2 linked regions of the Xanthobacter dioxanivorans genome follow. The main gene of each other region encodes a partner of the protein of the gene in region 2 in a complex. Links are inferred from orthologs where the notes say so. Each region holds a gene or a part of one and is shown on either strand. Other genes may lie near its edges. The genes, in order: xseA and EZH22_RS24940.

Region 1 (5,897 bases), 2.1 Mb from region 2 along the record:
AGCGCGTCCTCGACCGAAAGCGCCACCACCACGCCCTTGCCGGCCATGAGGCCGTCGGCCTTCACCACGATGGGCGCGCCCTCGGCGCGCACATAGGCGGCGGCCTCGGCCGGGCTGGTGAAGCGGGCGAAGGCGGCGGTGGGAATGCCGTGGGCGCGGCACAATTCCTTGGTGAAGAGCTTGGAGCCCTCAAGGCGGGCGGCGGCCGCGGTCGGGCCGAATGCGGGGATGCCGGCGGCCTCCAGCCGGTCCACCAGCCCGGCCACGAGGGGCGCCTCGGGGCCCACCACGACGAAGTCGATGGTGTGGTCGAGGCACCATTTCACGATGGTGTCGTGGGCGGAGAGCGGAATGCCCTCGATCAGGTCGGCATGCTCGGCGATGCCGGGATTGCCGGGTATGGCGTAGAACTGGCCCAGGCTCGGGCTCTGCGCCAGCTTCCACGCGAGCGCATGCTCGCGGCCCCCGGAACCGAGCAGCAGGATGTTCATGCGGCCTCCCCGTCGTATCTTGTCCCAATCGCCTATCGGCTCGGGGCCGCGCAAACAAGGGCTTCGGCTCTGCGCTCGCCGCATGGGCCCTCTTCCCGTTATGCTGTTTTCATGAGCAGGCTGGACCGCGATTCGATGGTGGATGTCGCAGAACCCCGCGCCAATGCGCCCGAATGGAGCGTTTCCGAGCTTTCGGCGGCGCTCCGCCGCACGGTGGAGGACGCCTACGGCCACGTGCGCGTGCGCGGTGAAATCTCCGGCTATCGCGGGCCGCATTCGTCGGGCCATGCTTATTTCTCGCTGAAGGATGCCGGGGCGCGGCTCGATGCCGTCATCTGGAAAGGCACCTTCCAGCGCCTGCGCCTCAGGCCGGAGGAGGGGCTGGAGGTTGTGGCGGTGGGGCGTCTCACCACCTATCCGGGCAAGTCCGGCTACCAGATCGTGATCGAGGCGCTGGAGTTCGCCGGCGCCGGCGCCATCATGGCCATGCTGGAAGAGAGGAAGCGCCGACTCGCCGCCGAAGGCCTGTTCGATCCCGCCCGCAAGGTGCCCCTGCCGTTCCTGCCGCTGGTGGTCGGCGTGATCACCTCGCCCACCGGCGCGGTGATCCGCGACATCCTCCACCGCCTGGCGGACCGCTTTCCGCGCCGGGTGCTGGTGTGGCCGGTGCGGGTGCAGGGGGAAACCTCGGCGGCGGAGGTGGCGGCGGCCATCCGCGGCTTCAACGCCTTGCCGGAAGGCGGCGCGATTCCCCGGCCGGACGTGATCGTGGTGGCGCGCGGCGGCGGCGCGCTGGAAGACCTGCTCGGATTTTCCGACGAGGCGGTGGTGCGCGCGGCGGCGGAGAGCGCCATTCCCCTGGTGGCGGCGGTGGGGCACGAGACCGACGTCACCCTCATCGATTTCGCCGCCGACGTGCGCGCGCCCACCCCCACCGCCGCCGCCGAGATGGTGGTGCCGGTGCGGGCCGACCTCGTCGCCACGGTGGAGGACCTGGGCGCCCGCCTCGTCGCCGCGCCGCTGCGGCTGTTGGATCGGCGCAAGGCGGACCTGAGGGCGCTCGCGCGCCTCCTGCCATCGGCGGAGAGCCTGTTCGCCGTTCCGCGCCAGCGCCTCGACGTGGCCGGCGAGCGGCTGCCGCGGGCGCTGAAGGCCAATGCGGGCGCGCACCGGCTGAGCCTCGTGGCGATCCGCGCCCGGCTGTCGCCGGAGGCGCTGAAGGCGCGTGTCGTACGCGGGCAGGAGCGGGTGGAGGGGCTCGGCGACCGGCTCGGGCGGGCCTTCGCCGTCGCGGCGGAGCGGCGCGCCGCGCGGCTCAAGGCCGCGGGGCAGTTGCTGGAGGCCCTGTCCTATCACGGCGTGCTCAGCCGCGGCTTCGCCCTGGTGCGCGACGCCGCCGGCCAGCCGGTGCGCAGCGCCGCCGCCGCCGTGCCGGGATCGGCGCTCGATCTGGAGTTTGCCGACGGCCGAGTGGGCGTCACCGTGGGGCGCGCGCCGGACCTTCTGCCGGCGGGAGGAGCACCCCGTCCCAAGCCGCCGGCGCGGCGAGCGCGCAAGGCCGAGACGGGGCCGACCCTGTTCGATCCGTGACGGCGCCCCTTTCGCATTGCGGGATAAGGGATTATCTTGTCTGCGACACCAAGCAGGATTTCGACCCCGGTGATGAATCGTTTTGAACGCTTCTCCGAGCCCCATGGCGAGGCAGAAGTCCGCTACCTTGACGGGGAATTCCGCATCCTGCGGCCCGGCAGCTTCGTGCGCTGCGCGGTAACCGGCCAGACCATCCCTCTCGACGAGTTGCGCTACTGGAGCGTGGACCTGCAGGAGGCCTATCTGGACCCGGAAGCGGTGCTGACCCGCGTGCGCGAGCGCTCCGCCGGCTGAAGCCCGGGCGCCGGGCCGAATGTCCCCGCCTGCCAAATCGGGCTTCAGCGGTGCGCCCGCTGCCGGGGGGGCATTCCGCCGCTATGAGCCTTTTCCCCTGCGCTCCGCGCACCGTGCTTCGGCCCCGGCGATAAGCGCGTCGAGGGCCTCCGGCGTGTCCAGCCGGAGCGTGACGGGCAGGACGGCGATGGCGCCGCGCCATGCGGCGAAGCCCGCTCCGGACAGGCGCGCCATGTCCTTCTCCGTGGTCACCAGCCGCGCCTTCAGCCGCGCCGCTTCCGCCACGAGGGCCTCGATTTCCCCGATCCGGAAGGGATGATGGTCGGGGAAGGCGCGGCGGTCGGCCAGCGCCAGCCCTTCCGCCGCCAGCGTCGCGAAGAATTTCTCCGGTCGCCCGATGCCGGCGAAGGCCAGCAGCGGGGCGTCCCGCAAGGCCGCGATGGCCCGCGGATCGGGGGCGAGGCGCCCGCGCAGCACTTTTACCCCGGCCCGGCGCGCCGCCTGCGCCACGGTTTCCCCGGCGGCGCCGTCCCCCACCACCAGCACCGCATCGGCGCGGGCGAGCTGGGGGGCGAGGGGCGCCCGCAGCGGGCCGGCGGGGGTGACCCGGCCGTTGCCGACCCCGACCGCGCCGTCCACCACCAGCAGGGCGGTGTCCTTGTGGAGGGAGGGGTTCTGGAAGCCGTCGTCCATGACGATGTGGCTTGCCCCCTCGGCAACGGCGAGGCGGGCGCCGCCGATCCGGTCGCCGCCGGCAACGATGGTCGGGGCATGGCGGGCGAGCAGCAGCGCCTCGTCGCCCACCTCCGCCGCGCCGTGCCGGGCCGGATCCACCCGGAGCAGGCCGCGCGCCGTGCCCCCATGCCCGCGCAACAGGGCGAAGGGCCGCGCGCCGCGCGCCGCCAGGCGGTCGAGGAGGGCGATGGCGGTGGGGGTCTTGCCCGCCCCGCCCACGGTGGGATTGCCGATGCAGATGACCGGGGCCCCGACCATGCCGCCTGGCGCGTCCATCCGGCGCAGCGCGACCGCGCCCACCAGCGCGCCGACGGGGCCGAGCAGGGCGCTGGCGAGGCCCGGCGGACGCCACCAGAAGCGCGGCGCGGCGCGCATCAGCGCCTCTGCAGGCGGATCTGGATGAGGTAGGGCTCGATGGCGGCGAGCGTCCGGTCGAGCGCGCCGCCCAGCGCCGTCACCGTGGCGAAGGCCGAATCGACGGTGTGGCTGCGCAGCTCCTGGTCCCTGAGCAGGGCGTAGGTGGCACGGGCGATGCCGAGGGCGTCGCCGATCTCGAAGGCGCCTTCCTCGCTGTCGAGGCGCTCATAGACGGGGCCGAAGTTCCACACATGCGGGCCGTGCACCACGGCGACGCCGAGTTTCGCCGGCTCGATCGGGTTCTGCCCGCCATGCTCCACCAGCGAGCCGCCCATGAACACGACGGGAGCGAGGCGGTAGAACAGGCCCAGCTCGCCGATGGTGTCGGCCACGTAGACGTCGGTCTCGCGATCCGGCAGCTCGCCCAGGCTGCGCTGGCGGGTGGTGAGGTCGGCGGCCTGGGCCAGGGCGGCCACATCCACCCCGCGGTCGGGATGGCGGGGAGCGATGACGGTGAGGAAGCCCGGGATCTTGGAGGCCAGCATCTCGTGCGCCTCGATGACCGCCTCCTCCTCGCCCTCGTGGGTGGAGGCGGCGAGCAGCATCGGCCGGTTGGCGCAGGCGCGGGCGAGGGTCTGGAGCTCCCCAGAATCGGCGGCGGGCGGGGGCACGTCAAACTTGAGGTTGCCGCTCACTTCCACCCGCGGGGTGCCGAGGTCGCGGAAGCGGCTGCCGTCCTCCTCGCTCTGGGCGAGGCAGAGGTCGATGCGCGAGAGCAGGGCGCGGGCGCTCTTCGGCAGGCGCGCCCACCGTTTGGCGGAGCGCTCGGAGAGGCGGGCATTCACCAGCACCACGGCGGTGCCGCGCCGGCCCAGCTCGGCGATGAGGTTCGGCCAGAGCTCGGATTCGGCGATGAGCACCAGGTCCGGCGCCCAGTGGTCGAGGAAGCGGGCCACGAAGCCGCGCGCGTCGAGGGGCACGAACTGGTGGATCACCCCGGCGGCGCCCGGCGCTCCGCCACGCGGCTGGAGGTGAGGGTGCCGGAGGTGAGCAGCACGCGGAAGCCGCGCGCGTCCAACCGCTCGATCAGCGGCAGAACCGAGATGACTTCGCCGACGCTCGCCCCATGCACCCAGACCAGCGGACCGTCCGGCCGCTCGACGCTGGCCCGGCCGCGCCGCTCGGCGAGGCGGGAGGGATCCTCCTTGCCCTTGCGGACGCGGTAGGACAGCCAGGCGGGGGCGAGAAGGGCAGCCGCGGAGCTGGCGCCACGGTACAGGCGAAGGGTCAGCGGCAGGGCCCGGCCCTTCATGCGCCCCTCGACCCGGCCGCGAGCGCCTCGGCGCGGGCGGTCACTGCTTCGAGCCGCGCCTGGAGCAGGTCGCGCGCGGCGGCGAGGCCAGCCTCGTCCACGTCGCGGGCGACGAACACCGGCTCGCCCACCACCGCGGCCCCCGGGCCGAACGGCAGGTTGAGGCTGGCGCGGTCCCAGCTCTTGAGAGTGATACGGTTTCGGGTGGCCATGGCGAGCGGGATGATAGGGCGTCCTGAATACCGTGCAATGGTAACGACGCCCAGGCCGGCCCGGCGGGCGATCTTCGGCACGTCCGCGGTCATCGCCACGTTGATGCCCTCGGACAGGGTCTGCAGCATCTCGTAGGTGGCGGAGACCGCGCCCTTGCGGTGGAAGTCGCGGCGGGAGGTGGCTCCCGAGCCGCGAATGGTGCCCACGCCGAGCTTTTCCGCCGCGATGGCGTTGATCTGCGCATCCGCATGGCGGGAGATCAGCACCTTGGCCTTGTGGTGCGGCCGCATGGCGAACGGGGCCAGGAAATGCTGCCCGTGCCAGAACGTCATGATGACCGGCATGCGCTCGTCGATGGTGTCGAAGATGTCCGGCGGCTCGATCACGAACCGCGTGGTGTGCGCCACGAACTTGAAATAGGACGCAAACGTCGTGCCTGCCGCCACCTGGAAGGCGCGGTTTGTCCTCAGTCGCCGCCACATCTTCGGGTCTGCTCGCTTTCTTTTTCTTTCTGTCGCCGCGGGCGCGGGAGCCTCAGTCGCCCTGCACCTTACCGGTTTCGGGATCCAGCAGGCGGTGCAGGTGAACCACGAAGTAGCGCATCATGGCGTTGTCCACGGTCTGCTGCGCCTTCCCCTTCCAGGCCGCCGCGGCGCTGGCATAATCGGGGTAGATGCCGACGATGTCGAGCTTGGAAAGGTCCTTGAACTCGGCGCCGTCGATGGACGTGAGCTCGCCGCCGAATACGAGATGAGGCAATTGCTTGCGGGCGCTGGTCTCGGTCATGGTGTCCCCAAAAGGTCAGTTGCGTTTGAAAGCGGTGCGGGCGGCGTCAAGCGCCGCCGGATAAAGGGTTGTTCCGGCGCAGATCAGCGGCGCGTGGCGCGGCACCGGGGCGTTGTAGC
Region 2 (15,272 bases):
AAGGTGCTCAACCAGGGCGCCTTCGACCTCGACCGCATCCTGGAGATCGAGCCCGCCTTCCTGGAGGAGGAGGAGCACCACCATCACCACGATCACGGCCATGAGCACGGCCATGAGCACGGCCCCGACTGCGGCTGCGGCCATGATCACGATCATGACCACGGCCACCATCACGGCCTGAAGGTGGTGCACGACGATGAGATCCAGTCGGTCTCGTTTGCCACGGACAAGCCGCTGGACGCCGACCGCTTCTTTCCCTGGGTGCAGAACCTCGTGGCGACCGAGGGGATCAACATCCTGCGCTCCAAGGGCATCCTCTCGTTCAAGAACGACCCTGACCGCTTCGTCTTCCAGGGCGTGCACATGATCCTCGACGGCGACCACCAGCACCCGTGGAAAGACGACGAGGCACGGCGCAGCCGCATCGTCTTCATCGGCCGCAAGCTGGACGCGAAGGCGCTGGAAGAGGGCTTCCTCTCCTGCATCGCCTGACGTCCGGCGCCGCGCGCCGGAGACAAGGGTCTCGACACCGGCGCGCGATTGCGGTTCAACGACGCGGAACGGAGAGATGCCCATGAGCCTGACCCGTGGCCTTGCCAGCCGCCTGCCGAGCGCCCTGCCCCTCGTGGCGAAGGCCCCCGTGGTTCCGGTCGTGGTCATCGAGCGGCTGGAGGACGCCGTGCCCTTGGCCCGCGCGCTGGTGGAGGGCGGCCTTCCGCTGATCGAGGTGACGCTGCGCACGGCGGTCGCGCTCGAAGCCGTGCGCCACATCGCGGCGGAGGTGGAGGGCGCCATCGTCGGCGCGGGAACGGTGGTTGAGCGCGCCCAGATCGAGGCCTGCCTCGAAGCCGGCGCCACCTTCCTGGTGAGCCCCGGCACCACCCCGAGCCTGGCCGAGGCCTTCGCCGAGACCCCCATTCCGGTCATGGCCGGCTGCGCCACCGCCTCGGAGGCCATGCGGCTGGCCGAGCTCGGCTTTGAGGTGCTCAAGTTCTTCCCCGCCGAAGCCTCGGGCGGCGTGGCCTTCCTGAAATCCATCGCCGGCCCCCTGCCCCACCTGCGCTTCTGCCCCACCGGCGGCATCGGCCCGGCGAACGCGCCGGACTACCTGGCCCTGCCGAGCGTGGTGGCGGTGGGCGGCTCGTGGGTGGTGCCGGCGGACGCCATCCGCGCCGGAGACTTCGGCAAGGTGCGCGATCTCGCCAAGGCGGCCGCGGGGCTCAAGCGGGCGGCGCGCTTCGGCTGAGGCGGCGCGGATCTGGCACGCCGGCCGATCCTCCGGTAACCTCGGGGGGATCCCTCATTCGGCCTGGATCGAAGCGGAATGACCGAGGAGCCGACGAAGCCGAAAAAGACCGTGCTGGACCTCATCACCGGCACCACGGGGCAGGTCACCGCCGTGATGATCGCCCTGACGGCATTCCTCACCCAGGTTCCGGAGCTGAAGAACGCGGGCCAGAGGGCCTTCTGCGCCGTCGTGTCATGCGCCGTGGGGCCGGATACCGCGGCCACCGGCCCCACGGCGGGCGGCAGTCCCGCCTCGGGGAGCCCCGCATCGACCAACCCGTCATCCGGCGCCGCCACGGGCAGCGCGACCGGCACCGGCACGGTCGCGGGGCGGCTGTCCGCCCTGTCGGCGGGGGGCATCGATTTCAGCGTCGCGCCCGAGCAGATGCGCGACTGGCTCGGCAACGGGCTGACGCCCTACCCCGCCGTGGCCGATGCGCTGGTGGCCCTGCTGGGCGGCAAAAAGCTGCGGCAGCCCGTCGAGCTCGACGTGATCGTCGGCTTCTATGAAAGCCGGGCCCGGTCCCCGCGCGCCGTCGCCGAGGTGGACCCGGAACAGCTGAAGGCAGCGGTGGTCTCAGCATACCGCGAGCGCCATGGCGCTTCCCCGACGGATTTTCAGTCCCTGCTCCAGTAGAGTAGAGCGCCTCTCCGACCGCCGGCGATGCAGCCTCAGGCCACCGTCTTCCCCTCGCCGTCGACGAGGAAATGCTCCAGCCAGTGGATGTCATACCTGCCTTCGGCGATGTCGCGGGTGCGCACCAGGGTGCGAAACAGCGGCAGCGTGGTGTCGATGCCGTCCACCACGAACTCGTCCAGCGCGCGGCGCAGGCGGCGCAGGCATTCGTCCCGCGTCTTGCCGTGCACGATCAGCTTGCCCACCAGGCTGTCATAGGTGGGGGGATGACGTAGCCCTGATAGGCGTTGGAATCCACGCGGATGCCGAGGCCGCCCGGCACGTGGTAGTGGGTGATCTTGCCCGGCGACGGCCGGAAGGTGGTGGGATGCTCCGCATTCACCCGGCATTCGATGGCATGGCCCTCGATCACCACGTCCTTCTGGGTCAGGGTCAGCGGCTCGCCCGCGGCCACGCGGATCTGCTCGTTGATGAGGTCGATGCCGGTGACCATCTCCGTCACCGGATGCTCCACCTGGATGCGGGTGTTCATCTCGATGAAGTAGAAGTTCCCGTTCTCGTACAGGAACTCGATGGTGCCCACGCCGATATAGCCGAGCTTGCGCATGGCGGCGGCGCAGGTCTCGCCGATCTGCGCCCGCTGGACGGCGGTGATGACCGGAGACGGCGCCTCCTCCCACACCTTCTGGTGGCGGCGCTGGAGCGAGCAGTCGCGCTCGCCGAGATGGATGGCGTGGCCCTTGCCGTCGCCCAGCACCTGCACCTCGATGTGGCGCGGGGTGGAAAGGTACTTTTCCAGATAGACGGCGTCGTCGCCAAAGGCGGCTTTGGCTTCGGTGCGGGCGGTGGAGAGGGCCTGGGAGAGGTCCTCCTTGGTCATCGCCACCTTCATGCCGCGCCCGCCGCCGCCGGCGGCGGCCTTCACCAGCACCGGGAAGCCGATCTCGGCGGCGACCCGGTGGGCCTCCTCGTCCGAATGGATGCCGCCGTCGGAGCCGGGCACCACCGGAATGCCGAGGGACTGGGCCGTCTTCTTGGCCTCGATCTTGTCGCCCATGATGCGGATATGCTCCGCCTTGGGGCCGATGAAATGAATGTTGTGGTCGGCGAGGATCTCGGCGAACCGTGCATTCTCGGCCAGGAAGCCGTAGCCGGGATGCACCGCGTCCGCCCCGGTGATCTCGCAGGCGGCCAGCAGCGAGGGGATGTTGAGATAGCTCTCGCGGGCCGCGGGCGGGCCGATGCATACGCTCTCGTCGGCGAGGCGCACGTGCATGGCGTCGGCATCCGCGGTGGAGTGGACCGCGACCGTCGCGATGCCCAGCTCCTTGCAGGCGCGCAGGATCCGCAGCGCGATCTCGCCGCGGTTGGCGATGAGGATTTTTCTGAACATCAAGGGTGCCTGCCTGATCCGAGCCGGGTCATTCGATGATGAGCAGCGGCTCGCCATATTCCACGGGCTGGGCGTTGCCCACGAGGATGCGTGTCACCGTGCCGGTGCGCGGCGCGGGGATGGCGTTCATGGTCTTCATCGCCTCGATGATGAGCACCGTCTGGCCCTCCTTCACGGTGGCGCCGATCTCGATGAACGGGGCCGCCCCGGGTTCGGGGGAGAGGTAGGCGGTGCCGACCATGGGCGAGGGCACGACGCCCGGATGCTTGGAGAGGTCGGCCACCTCGGCCGCAGCGACGGCGACGGGCGCCGCGGCCAGGACGGCCGGCGCCAGCGGCGCGGCCTGGGCGAAGGTGACCGGAGCGGGCGCGCGCACCACCCGGATGCGCAGGCCCTCGTGCTCCACCTCGATCTCGGTGAGGTCGCTGCTCGAGAGGAGTTCGGCGATCTCTTTGACGACGGCGGTGTCGATGGGGGAATGGGGAGGCTTCATCATATTCCTGCTCTTGCCGGCCGGATGCGGCCGCACGAGGGCTGTTCGAGATGGTGCGTCACGGCACTTTAATATTTCACGGCGCGGGCGGCAGGCCGGCGAGGGCGTGAAGCCCCAGCACGTAGCTCTGCGGCCCGAAACCGCAGATCACCCCGCGCGCCACCGGGGACAGATAGGAGTGGTGGCGAAAGGCTTCCCGCGCGAACACGTTGGACAGGTGCACCTCGATGGTGGGCACCCCTACCGCCGCCACCGCGTCGCGCACGGCGACGGAGGTGTGGGTGTAGGCCGCTGCATTCAGCACGATCCCCCTTGCGCCGCGCGCCTGCTGGATGAAATCCACCAGCGCGCCTTCCGAATTGGTCTGGCGGAAGACGATCTCGAAGCCGAGCGCCGTCCCCTCCGCACGGCACAGCGCCTCCACGTCGGCGAGGGTCGCCGCACCGTAGATGCCCGGCTCGCGGGTGCCGAGGAGGTTGAGGTTCGGCCCGTTCAGGACGTGGACGGTATCGGACATCCGTAACAGATCTGCCGCCGGCACCCTTCGGCCGGGTCGCTGCCTTATAGGGGTGCGCGGGCCGCAAGGAAAGAGCGGGCCGTCATCACGGCGTCGTATCCACCACCACGCCGTGGAAATTCTGCTTCAGGGCAGGTTCGCCGGGATGTTGCGCCGGGGTCCGTCGAGGCAGCCCGCGGCCTTGCCGGCACGGATGGCGAAACGGTGGAGGTCGAAGCAGGCCAGGGCCAGCAGGCAGCCCGCACCGAGGACGGCCAGCCGTCCGGCCCGACTGATGGTGCGGTGATACTTCTGCCGCACGTAGAGCTCCGAGTGCATCTTAGCGCGGTTGACGCGGAAGGTCTGGGCGAAGGACGGCTTGCTGGAGCGCCCGCCCGCATGCACCACCCGCGCCGCTGTCACCACCACGATGGGGATCTTCCGCTCCAGCGCCCGCAGGGAGAGGTCGTCGTCCTCGTGGTAGAGGAAGATGGCCTCGTCGAAGCCGCCGAGGCCAAGGAAGGCCTCGCGCGCCACCAGAAAAGCGGCCCCGTGCACGAAGCGGGTGCAATAGTCGCCGGCGATCTCTTCCGGCACGAGGCGGGCGCGGCGCGGCACCTTCTCGAAGATGCTGCCCTCCTTGCGCATCAATCGCCCGTTCTCCCCGGTGATGGCCGGCATGAGGATGGCCGGGCCGCCATAGCGCCGGGCCGCCTCCACCAGCCGGTCCACGGCATCGGGGGCGAGCTCCGCGTCCGGATTGAGGAACAGGACGAAGGGTGTCCGCGCCCGCCGCGCGCCCACATTGCAGGCGGTGCCGAAGCCGGCATTGGCGGGCATCTCGAAGATTTCGGCCGGGCGGGCCAGCGCCGCGCGCCATGCGGTGCCATCGGGCGAGGCGTTGTCGACGATGATCACGGCGTAGTCGTCGGGAACCGAGGCGACCGCGCGGCCGATCACCGCGCCGCTGTTGTAGGTCACGAACACCACGGTGACGACGGGAACGGACACGGCAACCTCGACACCACGGGACGTCGCATCCGGGACGTCGGTTCCAGGATTTGCGGCCCGGCCAGACAGGCTGTTACCGGGGCGAACCCGGACCGGCGACCGCTACAGCCGCCCTGATGCGGGGCAGCGGGCCAGCGCGGGGGTTTCCTGCGCCAGCTCTTCGGCAAAGGCAAGGCCGGCGCCCTCCGGCCGGGCCAGAGCCGCCAGGGCCGGGTGCCGCCCCACCCGCGCCAGGGCCGCGAGCACGTCGTCCGGCTGCAGCGCGGTCATGCAGCGCCGCTCGAAGGGGCACAGGTCGGCCGATGGCAGGAAGCAGGGCGCGCATGCCGTCTGCGCCCGCAGCACTTCCGTGGCCGGGCCGATGGGCGCCCACACGCGCGCCTCGGCGAAGCCGGAAAACAGCACCACGCAAGGCACCCCGAGCGCCGACGCCATGTGCGCCGGGCCCGAATCGAGCCCGACGAGCGCCTTGGCTTCGCGCAACACGGCGGGGACTTCCGCCAGGGTCAGCCCTCCGGTGAGGTCCAGCATCCGATTCCCCGGCAGGGTATCGGCAAGCGTGGCGAGGCCCGCGTCCTCCCCGGCGCGCCCCAGGAGCACCAGACCGAACGGCGTTCGCGCCAGAAGCGCCTGCGCCAGCTCCTGCCAAGCCGGCACCGGCCAGCGTTTGATGGGCAGGCGCGAGCCGACGGCGAGCACCACATAACCATGCGGAAAGCGGGCCGGGGCGGTTGCCGGCGGCGGCATGCAACCCAGCGCCCCGCCATAGCCGTGGCGCGCCGCGCGGAAAAGGCTCGACAAAGCCTCCGCGAGCAGCACGAGCCGCGTCGTCGCATCCACCGGCGACAGCAGCCCGGAGGCTCGGGCCGAGGCTTCCATCTCGGGCAGGGCGATGTCGAGGGCGAAGGGCCGGGACAGGCTCGCGAAGCCGACGCGGACCTGCGCCGCGATTCCCCACAGGAGAATGCGCGTGTCGTCGTCGTGCCGCAGGTCCACGGCGATGTCATAGGCCGGCAGCCCCAGCCGCCGCATCTCGTCCACGTCGTCGGCATCGGCACGCCGCGGAGTGCGGTCCTGGGCGCCGAAGAAATCGTAGGCGTGCACGGCGTCGAACAGACCCGTGGAGCGGGCGAGCTCCACATTGTAGGGGCCGCACAGGAGATCGAGGCGGGAGGCGGGAAAGGCCGCGCGCAGCCGTTCGCAGGCCGGCAGCGCGGTAATGAGGTCGCCGATATGGTCGAGCTTGAGCACCAGGATGGAGGGGGCCTCGGTGAGCCCCCGCAGCTTCCGGCCGGCGTCCTCGAAGGTGGCCGGCGCGAAGGGGCCGCCCTCGACGGGTCTCTTTTTTCGCCTGCGACGCCGAAACAGATCCGCGAGCCTGACCATCCCTCCCCCACGGCTGTACGCTACCTTTCGTAACGACATAACCAAGCGGCAGCAAGGGGAACGCCCTCACGATCAAGGCCGGGGATGCAGGAACGCCGCGGCTGGTCACGCCGCCGCTTCTTCGCTAGAAGGCGCCGCATGCGGGAGGCCCCAAACACGCGTGTCAGCCGGCGCCACGTCTTCTTCGTGGCCGGATACGATCCGATGACGGTGGACGGCCACCTTCGCATCTTCCTGCGCGAGCTGAAGCGCTTCGGCGCGGTCTGGAACGTCGCGACGCAAGGCCTGGACGCAGCGCCTCTGCCCACCCCCACCGGCGCCCTGTGGCGCAGCACGGCCCAGGCGCCCGGCTGGCGCACGCAGACGACGTTCGAGGTCCTCGCCTGGGACGACCTCGCCCGGGCCGACATGCGGCGGCCGCGGCGCTCCCACCTCAGGGGATCGGTGCGGGCGCTGGCGGACATGGCGGCGAGCGGCACCATCGCCGGCTATTTCCGCACCAGCCGGCGCTACGGCCTGTTCTTCCTCTTCACCTACCTGCTGCTTGCCGCCCTCTGGGGGCTCGGGCTGGCGGCCGGCATCGCCGCGGGGCGGCTGGCGGCGCCCCACCTGGGGACGGTGGCGGCCATTTTGATCGGCGCGGCGGTCGCGGCCGGGGCCGGGCTGCTGCTGATGCGCTGGCCCGGCCGCAGGTTCCGCCTCAAGCAGTCCCTCGACCTCGCGGAATTCTCCGTGGACTTCGTGCGCGGGCGCCACCCCCAGGTGGACGCGCGCATCGGCGCCTTCGCCGACCGGCTCCGCGCGGTGGAGCAGGCCGCCGCGTCGGAAGGGATGGACGAGATCGTCGTCGCCGGCCACAGCCTCGGCGCCATGCATGCGGTGAGCGCGGTGGCGGCGGCGTTGAAGGCGGACCCGGATTTCGGCTCGCGGGTCCGGGTGCGCATCCTGACCCTCGGCAGCACCACGGCGAAATTCGCCCTCCACCCCGCCGGCGAGCGCCTGAGGGCCGCGGCGGCGGAGGTGGCCGCCCGGCCGCGCATCGGCTGGCTGGAGGTGCAGTCGCGCGACGACATCGTCTCGTTCTACAAGGTGAACCCGGTCACCCTCGGTCCCGCCGCGTTCGCCGAGCCGTTGCTGCCGGCGGGCGACTTCTCCGCCCGGCCGCTGCTGCGGCAGGTGGCGGTGCGCGACATGGTTTCCCCCGCCACCTACTGGCGCTTCCGCCTCGACGTGATGCGCGTCCACTGCCAGTGCTTCCTCGCCAGCGACATCCGCGCCACCCACGACTTCTACGCCTATGTCTGCGGCCCGCTCGCCTTCGACGTGGTGGCCGCGCACACCAACGGGCTGCGCGCCTATACCGAGCCAGACGGAACCCTGCGCCCCCTCGTCGTCGACGAGACCGGGCGCATCCTGCCCCTTCCAGCCTCCGAAAGCCCTCCATGAGCCTCGTCACCTTCGCCAAGATCGCCTGGGCGGTGGGCGTCGCCGCCTGGTACGTCCTGCGCATCCCGTTCGAGCGCAAGGCCAAGCGCCAGGGCGTGGCCGATGCCCGCCACCGCACGGCGCGGGAGATCATCCTCCTGTCCATCTCGACGCTCGGGCTCGGCGTGGTGCCCGCCGTCTACGCCGCCACCTCCTTCCCGCGCTTCGCCTCCTACCCGCCGTCCCTGGCGCAGGTGGCGGCGGGGGTGCTGGTCTTCGCCGCGGCGCTGTGGCTGTTCTGGCGCACCCATCGCCAGCTGGGGCGCTATTGGTCGGTGACGCTGGAGATCAAGGACAAGCACCAGCTCATTACCACCGGCGTCTACGAGAAGGTGCGCCACCCCATGTATTCCGCCTTCTTCCTGTGGGCGCTGGCGCAGGTGCTGCTGCTGCCGAACCTCATCGCCGGCCCGGCCGGGCTCATCGGCTTCGGCACGCTGTTCTTTTTCCGCGTTGGGCGGGAGGAACAGATGATGCGCGAGGCCTTCGGCGCGCAGTACGAGGCCTATGAGAAGCGCACCAAGCGCATCATCCCCGGCATCTATTGAGGGCGCGGAACGAAGCGGGAAAGGCGGGCCCGCGCCGATTCGGTCACGCTGCGTTCGCGGGACGTCCACGGGGCGGGCGAGGAATGTCCCGGAATGGGACAATGGCCTCCTTCGGCCCGGACATGCCGTATCGGCCCCTCACCGGCCGTGGAAGGGCGAAGACCCCTACCCTTCCGGGTCCAGCGGAGCGGTGCCGGTGGGGCGGCCGTCGGCGTCGCGGGTGATGGTCTCCACCCGCGCCTCCGCCGCCTTCAGCAGCGTCTCGCACCGCTTCTTGAGGGCCTCGCCCCGCTCATAGATGGCGATGGACTCCTCCAGCGGGACGTTGCCCTTCTCGAGGCTGGTGACGATGGCCTCGAGTTCGGCCAGCGCCGCCTCGAAGCTCAGCGCGTCCACGCCCGCTCCCGCGGCGGGCACGGCCTTGCCCTTGCCTGCACTGCCCTGGTTCGCCTCGGCCATGGCCGCCTCCGCTGATTCTGCCCGGTCCACCATAGACGAGCGGTCGCGGGGTCAGAAAGCCGCCGGGGTGGCCCCCGCGCCCGCCCTTTGGTAGAAGCCGGCGAGCTTTCACGGAAAACACCGATCCCATGTTCCCCGCGGCGTCCGCGCCAATTGAGCCCCGCGACCCATCCAGCCTCGAAGACGCGCTCCTCGCCGCCTTCGACGCGGCCGGCTTCGCGCGCATCCATCCGCCCATCCTCCAGCCTGCGGACGTGTTCCTCGACCTTTCGGGGGAATCCATCCGGCGCCGCATGTACCTGACGGCGGATGCCGAGGGCCGCGAGCTGTGCCTGAGGCCCGACCTCACCATCCCCGTCGCCCGCGCCGTCATCGCGGGCGGGATGCGGATGCCGGCACGCGTCAGCTATCTTGGTCCGGTGTTCCGCTTTCGCGGCGAAGGCTCGGGCGAGTTCCGGCAGGCGGGCGTCGAATCCTTCGGCCGCACCGACATCGAGGCGGCGGACGCCGAGATCGTCGCCCTCGGGCTCAATGCCTGCGCGCTCTACGGCCTGCCCCAGCCGCAGATCCGGCTCGGCGACGTGGGCCTGTTCGCGGCCCTGCTGGAGGCGCTGCCTCTGGCCCCGGCCCTGCGCCGCCGGCTGCTCAAGGATTTCGGCCAGGGCCGGCTCGACGCCGACCTCGGCCGCCTGCGGGATCGCCCGCAGGAAGGCGCTTCCGCCCATGCCGGCGTCCTCGCCGCCCTCGCCGGGGCCGACCCGGCGGCGGCGCGGGCGCTGATCACCGACCTGCTCTCCATCGCCGGCATCTCCACCGTGGGCGGGCGCACCGTCTCCGAGATCGCCGAGCGCTTCCTTGAGCAATCCTCGCTGGAAGCCGGCGCGGGCCTGTCCGCCGAGACCGCGCAGATCCTTTCCCGCTACCTCTCCATCTCCGGCACGCCGGACGACGCCTCCGCCCGCATGCGCGCGCTGACGGCGGAGGCCGGCATCGACATTTCCGCCGCCCTCGACGTGTTCGACCGGCGCAGTGGCTTTCTCACCGCCTATGCGGTGAACCTTGCCGACGTGCGCTTCTCCACGGCCTTCGGCCGGCCGCTCGACTATTACAGCGGCATGGTGTTCGAGCTGCACGACCCCAAGGCGAGCATCTCCGACCGCACCGCCGGGCCGCTGGTGGCGGGCGGGCGCTACGACAAGCTGCTGTCGCGCCTCGGCGCCGAGCACTGCGTGCCGGGCGTCGGCCTCGCCGCATGGGTGGAGCGCCTCGCCGCCCTCGATCTTTCAGCGGAGGCCGCCCGATGACGAGCCCGCTCATCCTTGCCGTGCCGTCCAAGGGGCGGCTGCAGGAGAATGTCCACGCCTTCTTCGGCCGCGCCGGCATGCCGCTGACGCAGGCCCGGGGCGCGCGCGAATATCGCGGCGCGCTGGGCGGCGTGGACAATGTGGAGGTGGCCTACCTCTCCGCCTCGGAGATCGCCGCCGCGCTGGCCGCCGGCGCCGCCCATATGGGCGTCACCGGCGAGGACCTGGTGCGCGAGAACATCCTGGAGGCGGACAGCCGCGTGGCGCTGCTGGAGAAGCTGGGCTTCGGCCATGCCAATGTGGTGGTGGCGGTGCCGCAGGCCTGGATCGACGTGCGCACCATGGACGACCTCGACGACGTGGCGAGCCATTTCCACGGCCGCACCGGCCGCCGCATTCGCGTGGCGACGAAATACGTCAACCTCACGCGCGGCTTCTTCGCCCGCCATGGCATCGTCGACTACCGCATCGTCGAGAGCGCCGGCGCCACCGAGGGCACCCCCGCCTCCGGCTCGGCGGAGCTCATCGTCGACATCACCACCACCGGCGCGACGCTGGCCGCCAACGCGCTGAAGGTGGTGGACGACGGGATCATCCTGAAGTCCGAGGCGAACCTCGTCGCCTCGCTGACCGCCAGCTGGAGCGCCGGGGCCCTTTCGGCCGCGCGGGCCATGTTCGACCGGCTGGGCGCGGAAAAGCGCGCCCGCACCATGCGCGAGGTGCGCACCCGCTTCGCCAGCTGCGATGCGTCGCTGGTGGACCAGGCCGTGGCGCGCTACCGCTGCGTCGCGCCCTTCGGCGGACCGACCTCGTCGGGCATGCTCACCCTGCACTGCCCGCCCGACACCCTGCACGGCCTCGCCACCTTCCTGCGCGAGGGCGGGGCCAGCATGGTGACGGTGGGGCCGATCGAATACGTGTTCGCCGCCGACAATCCGCTGTTCGAGGCCCTGGAAGCCCGGCTCGGCTGACCGCCGCCCGTCCGGCGCATGGAGGCACCGCCGGCCGCGCGGACCGGCGGTGCCTCCATGTGCGATCGGCGGACGCGCTCAGTTGTTGCCGATGCCGCGGTCACCCTGCTGCAGGAACAACTGGTCGCCCTGCGACAGCGCGGGGCCATTGTCCTGCCGGATGCGGGCGAAGGCGGAGCTGCGGGCCTGGCTCGCGGCGTAGGCGAGACCCTGATGACCCGAGGAAGCCGCCGCTTCGGCCGCGGTGTCGGCGGCCTCGCGCGAAGGCTCGTCCGCCGCCCGCACGGCGCCGGTGGCGAGAAGGGTGGTGGCCAGCACGACGGCACCAAAAGTCAGCTTGCGCATTTTCATCTCCATGTGTTGCGGCGCAATCAGCGCCGCTCCGATGGACATGGAGCTATTCATCGGACCACCGCCGGATAAGGGCCCTTTTCCGCAACAGTGCGGTGCAAAATTCGGGACAATTAGGTCAGCACTCCATCCCCAAAAACCGGCGGCGACGCTGATACCCCCGCTAAGATGCCGTGTTCGTGGGGGGATTCGTCATGCTGCCGTCCGAGCCGGTCACACCGCTATCACCCGCCCGCCTGCTCGGCGGCTTCGGCTCCGGCGCCGCCATCGGCATTGTCGGCGGCCTGATCGGCCTCGGCGGGGCGGAGATCCGCCTGCCGGTGCTCATCGCCTTCGGCTTCGACGCGCTGCCGGCGGTGATCCTCAACCGTGCCCTGAGCCTCGTGGTGGTGGCCTCGGCGCTGCCCTTCAGGGCCGAGGCCGTGCCGTATGCGGACGTGGCGGCGCATGGGCCCATCATCCTCACCATGCTGGCGGGCAGCCTCGCCGGCGCCTTCGCCGGCGCCACCTATGCCACCCGCTTCGCTTCGCGCACCCTGTTCCGCGCCATCGCGGTGCTGCTCCTCGTCACCGCGGTGCTGCTCGTCGCCGGCGGCGATCCCGAGTTGAGGCACATGCCCGTCGATGGAACCGTGCGCGTCGTGGCGGGGGTGGCCGCGGGCTTCGCCATCGGCCTCGCCGTGGCCATGATGGGCGTGGCCGGCGGCGAACTCCTGGTGCCGACGCTGGTGCTGCTGTTCTCCCTGCCGGTGAAGCTCGCCGGCAGCGTCGCCCTCGTCATCGCCCTGCCGACCATCCTCGTCGGCTTCGCCCGCTTCGGCCGCGACAACACCATCGGGGTCATCCGCGACAACGCGCCCTTTCTCGGCGTGATGGTGGCGGGGTCGATCACCGGCACCTTCATCGGCGGGCAGTTGCTCGGCATCCTGCCGTCGGTGGTGCTCTTGCCCCTGCTCGGCCTCATCCTCGTCGCCTCGGCGGTGAAGATCTGGCGGCACAGCACCCGGCAGGACCACGCCTGAGCCCCGGCGCGGACACGCCCTGCGCAAGCGATATCCAGCCGGACACCTCAAGCAACGCAGGTCGCCCCAAAAGATATATTCTTATATATACAACACTTCATTCACACGATCACCGAGTGAATTTGCATATTCGAGAAAGATGATCAAATAAATCTGGACGCGCCACCGGGTTTCTGGAAAGTGTGGCACCCAGCTTCACTTTTGATCGTCCAGGCCATGAAGGTGACATCGCGCCCGCCCATCGCCTTTTCAGCCGGCGGCGTCATCGGCACGCTCGGGGGCCTCATCGGCCTCGGCGGCGCGGAATTCCGCCTGCCGGTGCTCATCTCGGTCTTCGGTTTCAAGGCCCTCGACGCCGTCATCGTCAACAAGGCAGTGAGCCTCGTGGTGGTGGCCTTCGCCCTGCCGTTCCGCGCCAGCGTGGTGCCGTTCGCCGATGTGGCCGCCCATTGGGGCATCATCGCCAACCTGCTGGCCGGCAGCCTGTTCGGCGCCTGGGCCGGCGCCGGGCTCGCCGTCCGGCTCTCCTCCGGGGTCCTGTACCGGGTCATCGCGCTCCTGCTCGGCACGATCGCCGTGGTGCTGGCCTTCGGCCATGGGGCGGCCCCGGCCGAGGCGCTACTAACCGGCTGGCCGCAGCTGGCGGCGGGCGTGGCCGCGGGCTTCGCCATCGGGATCTTCGCGTCCGTCCTCGGCGTCGCCGGCGGAGAGCTGCTGATTCCCACTTTGATCCTGCTCTTCGGCATGGACGTGAAGCTCGCCGGCAGCCTCTCGCTCGCCATCAGCCTGCCCACCATGCTGGTGGGCTTCGCCCGCTACAGCCGCGACCGCAGCTTCGCGGTGCTGGGGCACAATCGCGGCTTCCTGCTGGCCATGGGGCTCGGCTCCATCGCCGGAGCGTTCGTGGGCAGCCGCCTCCTGGGGATCATCCCCACGGGCGTCCTGCTGCCGCTGCTCGCCGGCCTGCTCGCCCTCTCGGCGATAAAAGTCTGGCGTCACGGCTGAGCGCCGGCGGGCCCCGCGCTTTCCTCCGCCGCGATCGCGCTCTAGTCTTCCGCCGGACCCGACAGATGAGCGATGCGCCGGCTCGTGCCTCCCGAGCCCGCGCCAGGAGCGTTGACATGCGTGATGCCGAGCCGCACCCGATCCGCCTTGCCGATTACCGCCCGCCGGACTGGCTTGTGGAACGGGTGGACCTCGACTTCGCGCTCCACCCCTCCCAGACCCGCGTCACCGCCCGCCTCGCCCTGAAGCGCAACCCGCTCGGCGCTGACGACGCGCCGGTGGTGCTCGACGGCGATGGCCTCACGCTGGTGCGCCTCGCCGTGGACGGCCGTCCGCTGGCCGGGCCGAGCTTCGAGGCGACGCCGGACAAGCTCACCCTGGCCCATCCCCCGGCGGACGCCTTCACGCTGGAAATCGAGACGCTGGTGGACCCCACCGCCAACACCCAGCTCATGGGCCTCTATCGCACCTCGGGCAATTACTGCACCCAGTGCGAGCCGGAGGGCTTCCGCCGCATCACCTATTATCCCGACCGGCCGGACGTGCTCTCCATCTTCACCACTCGCATCGAGGCCGGCAAGGACGAGGCGCCGATCCTGCTCGGCAACGGCAACCGTGTCGAAAGCGGCGACATTCCCGGCACCGGCCGGCACTTTGCCGTGTGGCACGACCCCTGGCCGAAGCCCTCTTACCTGTTCGCCCTGGTGGGCGGGCGGCTGGCCAAGGTGGCGGACAGCTTCGTCACCGTCTCGGGCCGGCGGGTGGAGCTTGGCATCTATGTGGAAGAAGGCAAGCAGGCTCGGGCCGGCTACGCCATGGACGCGCTGAAGCGCTCCATGCGCTGGGACGAGGAAGCGTTCGGCCGCGAATACGACCTCGACGTGTTCAACATCGTCGCCGTCTCCGATTTCAACATGGGGCCATGGAGAACAAGGGCCTCAACGTCTTCAACGACAAGTATGTGCTGGCGACCCCCGAGACCGCCACCGACGCCGACTATTCCGGCATCGAGGGGTGATCGCCCACGAATATTTCCACAACTGGACCGGCAACCGCATCACCTGCCGCGACTGGTTCCAGCTGTGCCTGAAGGAGGGCCTCACCGTCTTCCGCGACCAGGAATTCTCCTCCGACCAACGCTCGCGGCCGGTGAAGCGCATCGCCGACGTGCGCATGCTCAAGGCGGCCCAGTTCACCGAGGATTCCGGCCCCCTCGCCCATCCGGTCCGACCGGAAACCTATCGCGAGATCAATAACTTCTACACCGCCACCGTGTACGAGAAGGGCGCGGAGGTGGTCCGCATGCTGAAAACCCTGCTCGGCGAGGCGGGCTTTCGCGCCGGCATGGACCTTTACTTCCAGCGCCACGACGGCGAGGCGGCCACCATCGAGGATTTCGTCGCCGCCTTCGCCGACGCCACCGG

The links.
Region 1: the proteins of EZH22_RS24940 (region 2) and xseA are in contact, whole or in part, in a cryo-EM structure (PDB 8TXR), measured with the Escherichia coli proteins. The link is inferred for Xanthobacter dioxanivorans from one-to-one orthologs.

Annotation. Positions count from the first base shown.
Region 1 is NZ_CP063362.1:3,237,030-3,242,926, forward strand. The notes cover bases 1-2,841. They hold xseA (exodeoxyribonuclease VII large subunit), read left to right. Parts: upstream 1-602; coding sequence 603-2,081; downstream 2,082-2,841. Other genes in these bases: purD (phosphoribosylamine--glycine ligase), read right to left, coding at 1-491; EZH22_RS15110 (DUF2093 domain-containing protein), read left to right, coding at 2,154-2,375; lpxK (tetraacyldisaccharide 4'-kinase), read right to left, coding at 2,457-2,841. Outside these bases: more of lpxK, read right to left, coding at 2,842-3,485; EZH22_RS15125 (lysophospholipid acyltransferase family protein), read right to left, coding at 4,776-5,474; EZH22_RS15130 (DUF4170 domain-containing protein), read right to left, coding at 5,527-5,778; EZH22_RS15135 (3'(2'),5'-bisphosphate nucleotidase CysQ), read right to left, coding at 5,794-5,897. UniProt on the Escherichia coli protein: Bidirectionally degrades single-stranded DNA into large acid-insoluble oligonucleotides, which are then degraded further into small acid-soluble oligonucleotides.
Region 2 is NZ_CP063362.1:5,318,011-5,333,282, forward strand. The notes cover bases 7,549-10,446. They hold EZH22_RS24940 (exodeoxyribonuclease VII small subunit), read right to left. Parts: upstream 9,196-10,446; coding sequence 8,902-9,195; downstream 7,549-8,901. Other genes in these bases: EZH22_RS24930 (hypothetical protein), read left to right, coding at 7,549-8,149; EZH22_RS24935 (protein-S-isoprenylcysteine O-methyltransferase), read left to right, coding at 8,146-8,736; EZH22_RS24945 (ATP phosphoribosyltransferase regulatory subunit), read left to right, coding at 9,324-10,446. Outside these bases: EZH22_RS24890 (CobW family GTP-binding protein), read left to right, coding at 1-492; eda (bifunctional 4-hydroxy-2-oxoglutarate aldolase/2-dehydro-3-deoxy-phosphogluconate aldolase), read left to right, coding at 575-1,246; EZH22_RS24900 (hypothetical protein), read left to right, coding at 1,325-1,924; accB (acetyl-CoA carboxylase biotin carboxyl carrier protein), read right to left, coding at 3,346-3,810; aroQ (type II 3-dehydroquinate dehydratase), read right to left, coding at 3,887-4,327; EZH22_RS24920 (glycosyltransferase family 2 protein), read right to left, coding at 4,454-5,317; EZH22_RS24925 (glycosyltransferase family 9 protein), read right to left, coding at 5,420-6,703; more of EZH22_RS24930, read left to right, coding at 6,842-7,548; more of EZH22_RS24945, read left to right, coding at 10,447-10,499; hisG (ATP phosphoribosyltransferase), read left to right, coding at 10,496-11,470; EZH22_RS24955 (hypothetical protein), read right to left, coding at 11,549-11,863; EZH22_RS24960 (sulfite exporter TauE/SafE family protein), read left to right, coding at 12,001-12,843; EZH22_RS24965 (sulfite exporter TauE/SafE family protein), read left to right, coding at 13,060-13,848; EZH22_RS32040 (M1 family aminopeptidase), read left to right, coding at 14,755-15,272. UniProt on the Escherichia coli protein: Bidirectionally degrades single-stranded DNA into large acid-insoluble oligonucleotides, which are then degraded further into small acid-soluble oligonucleotides.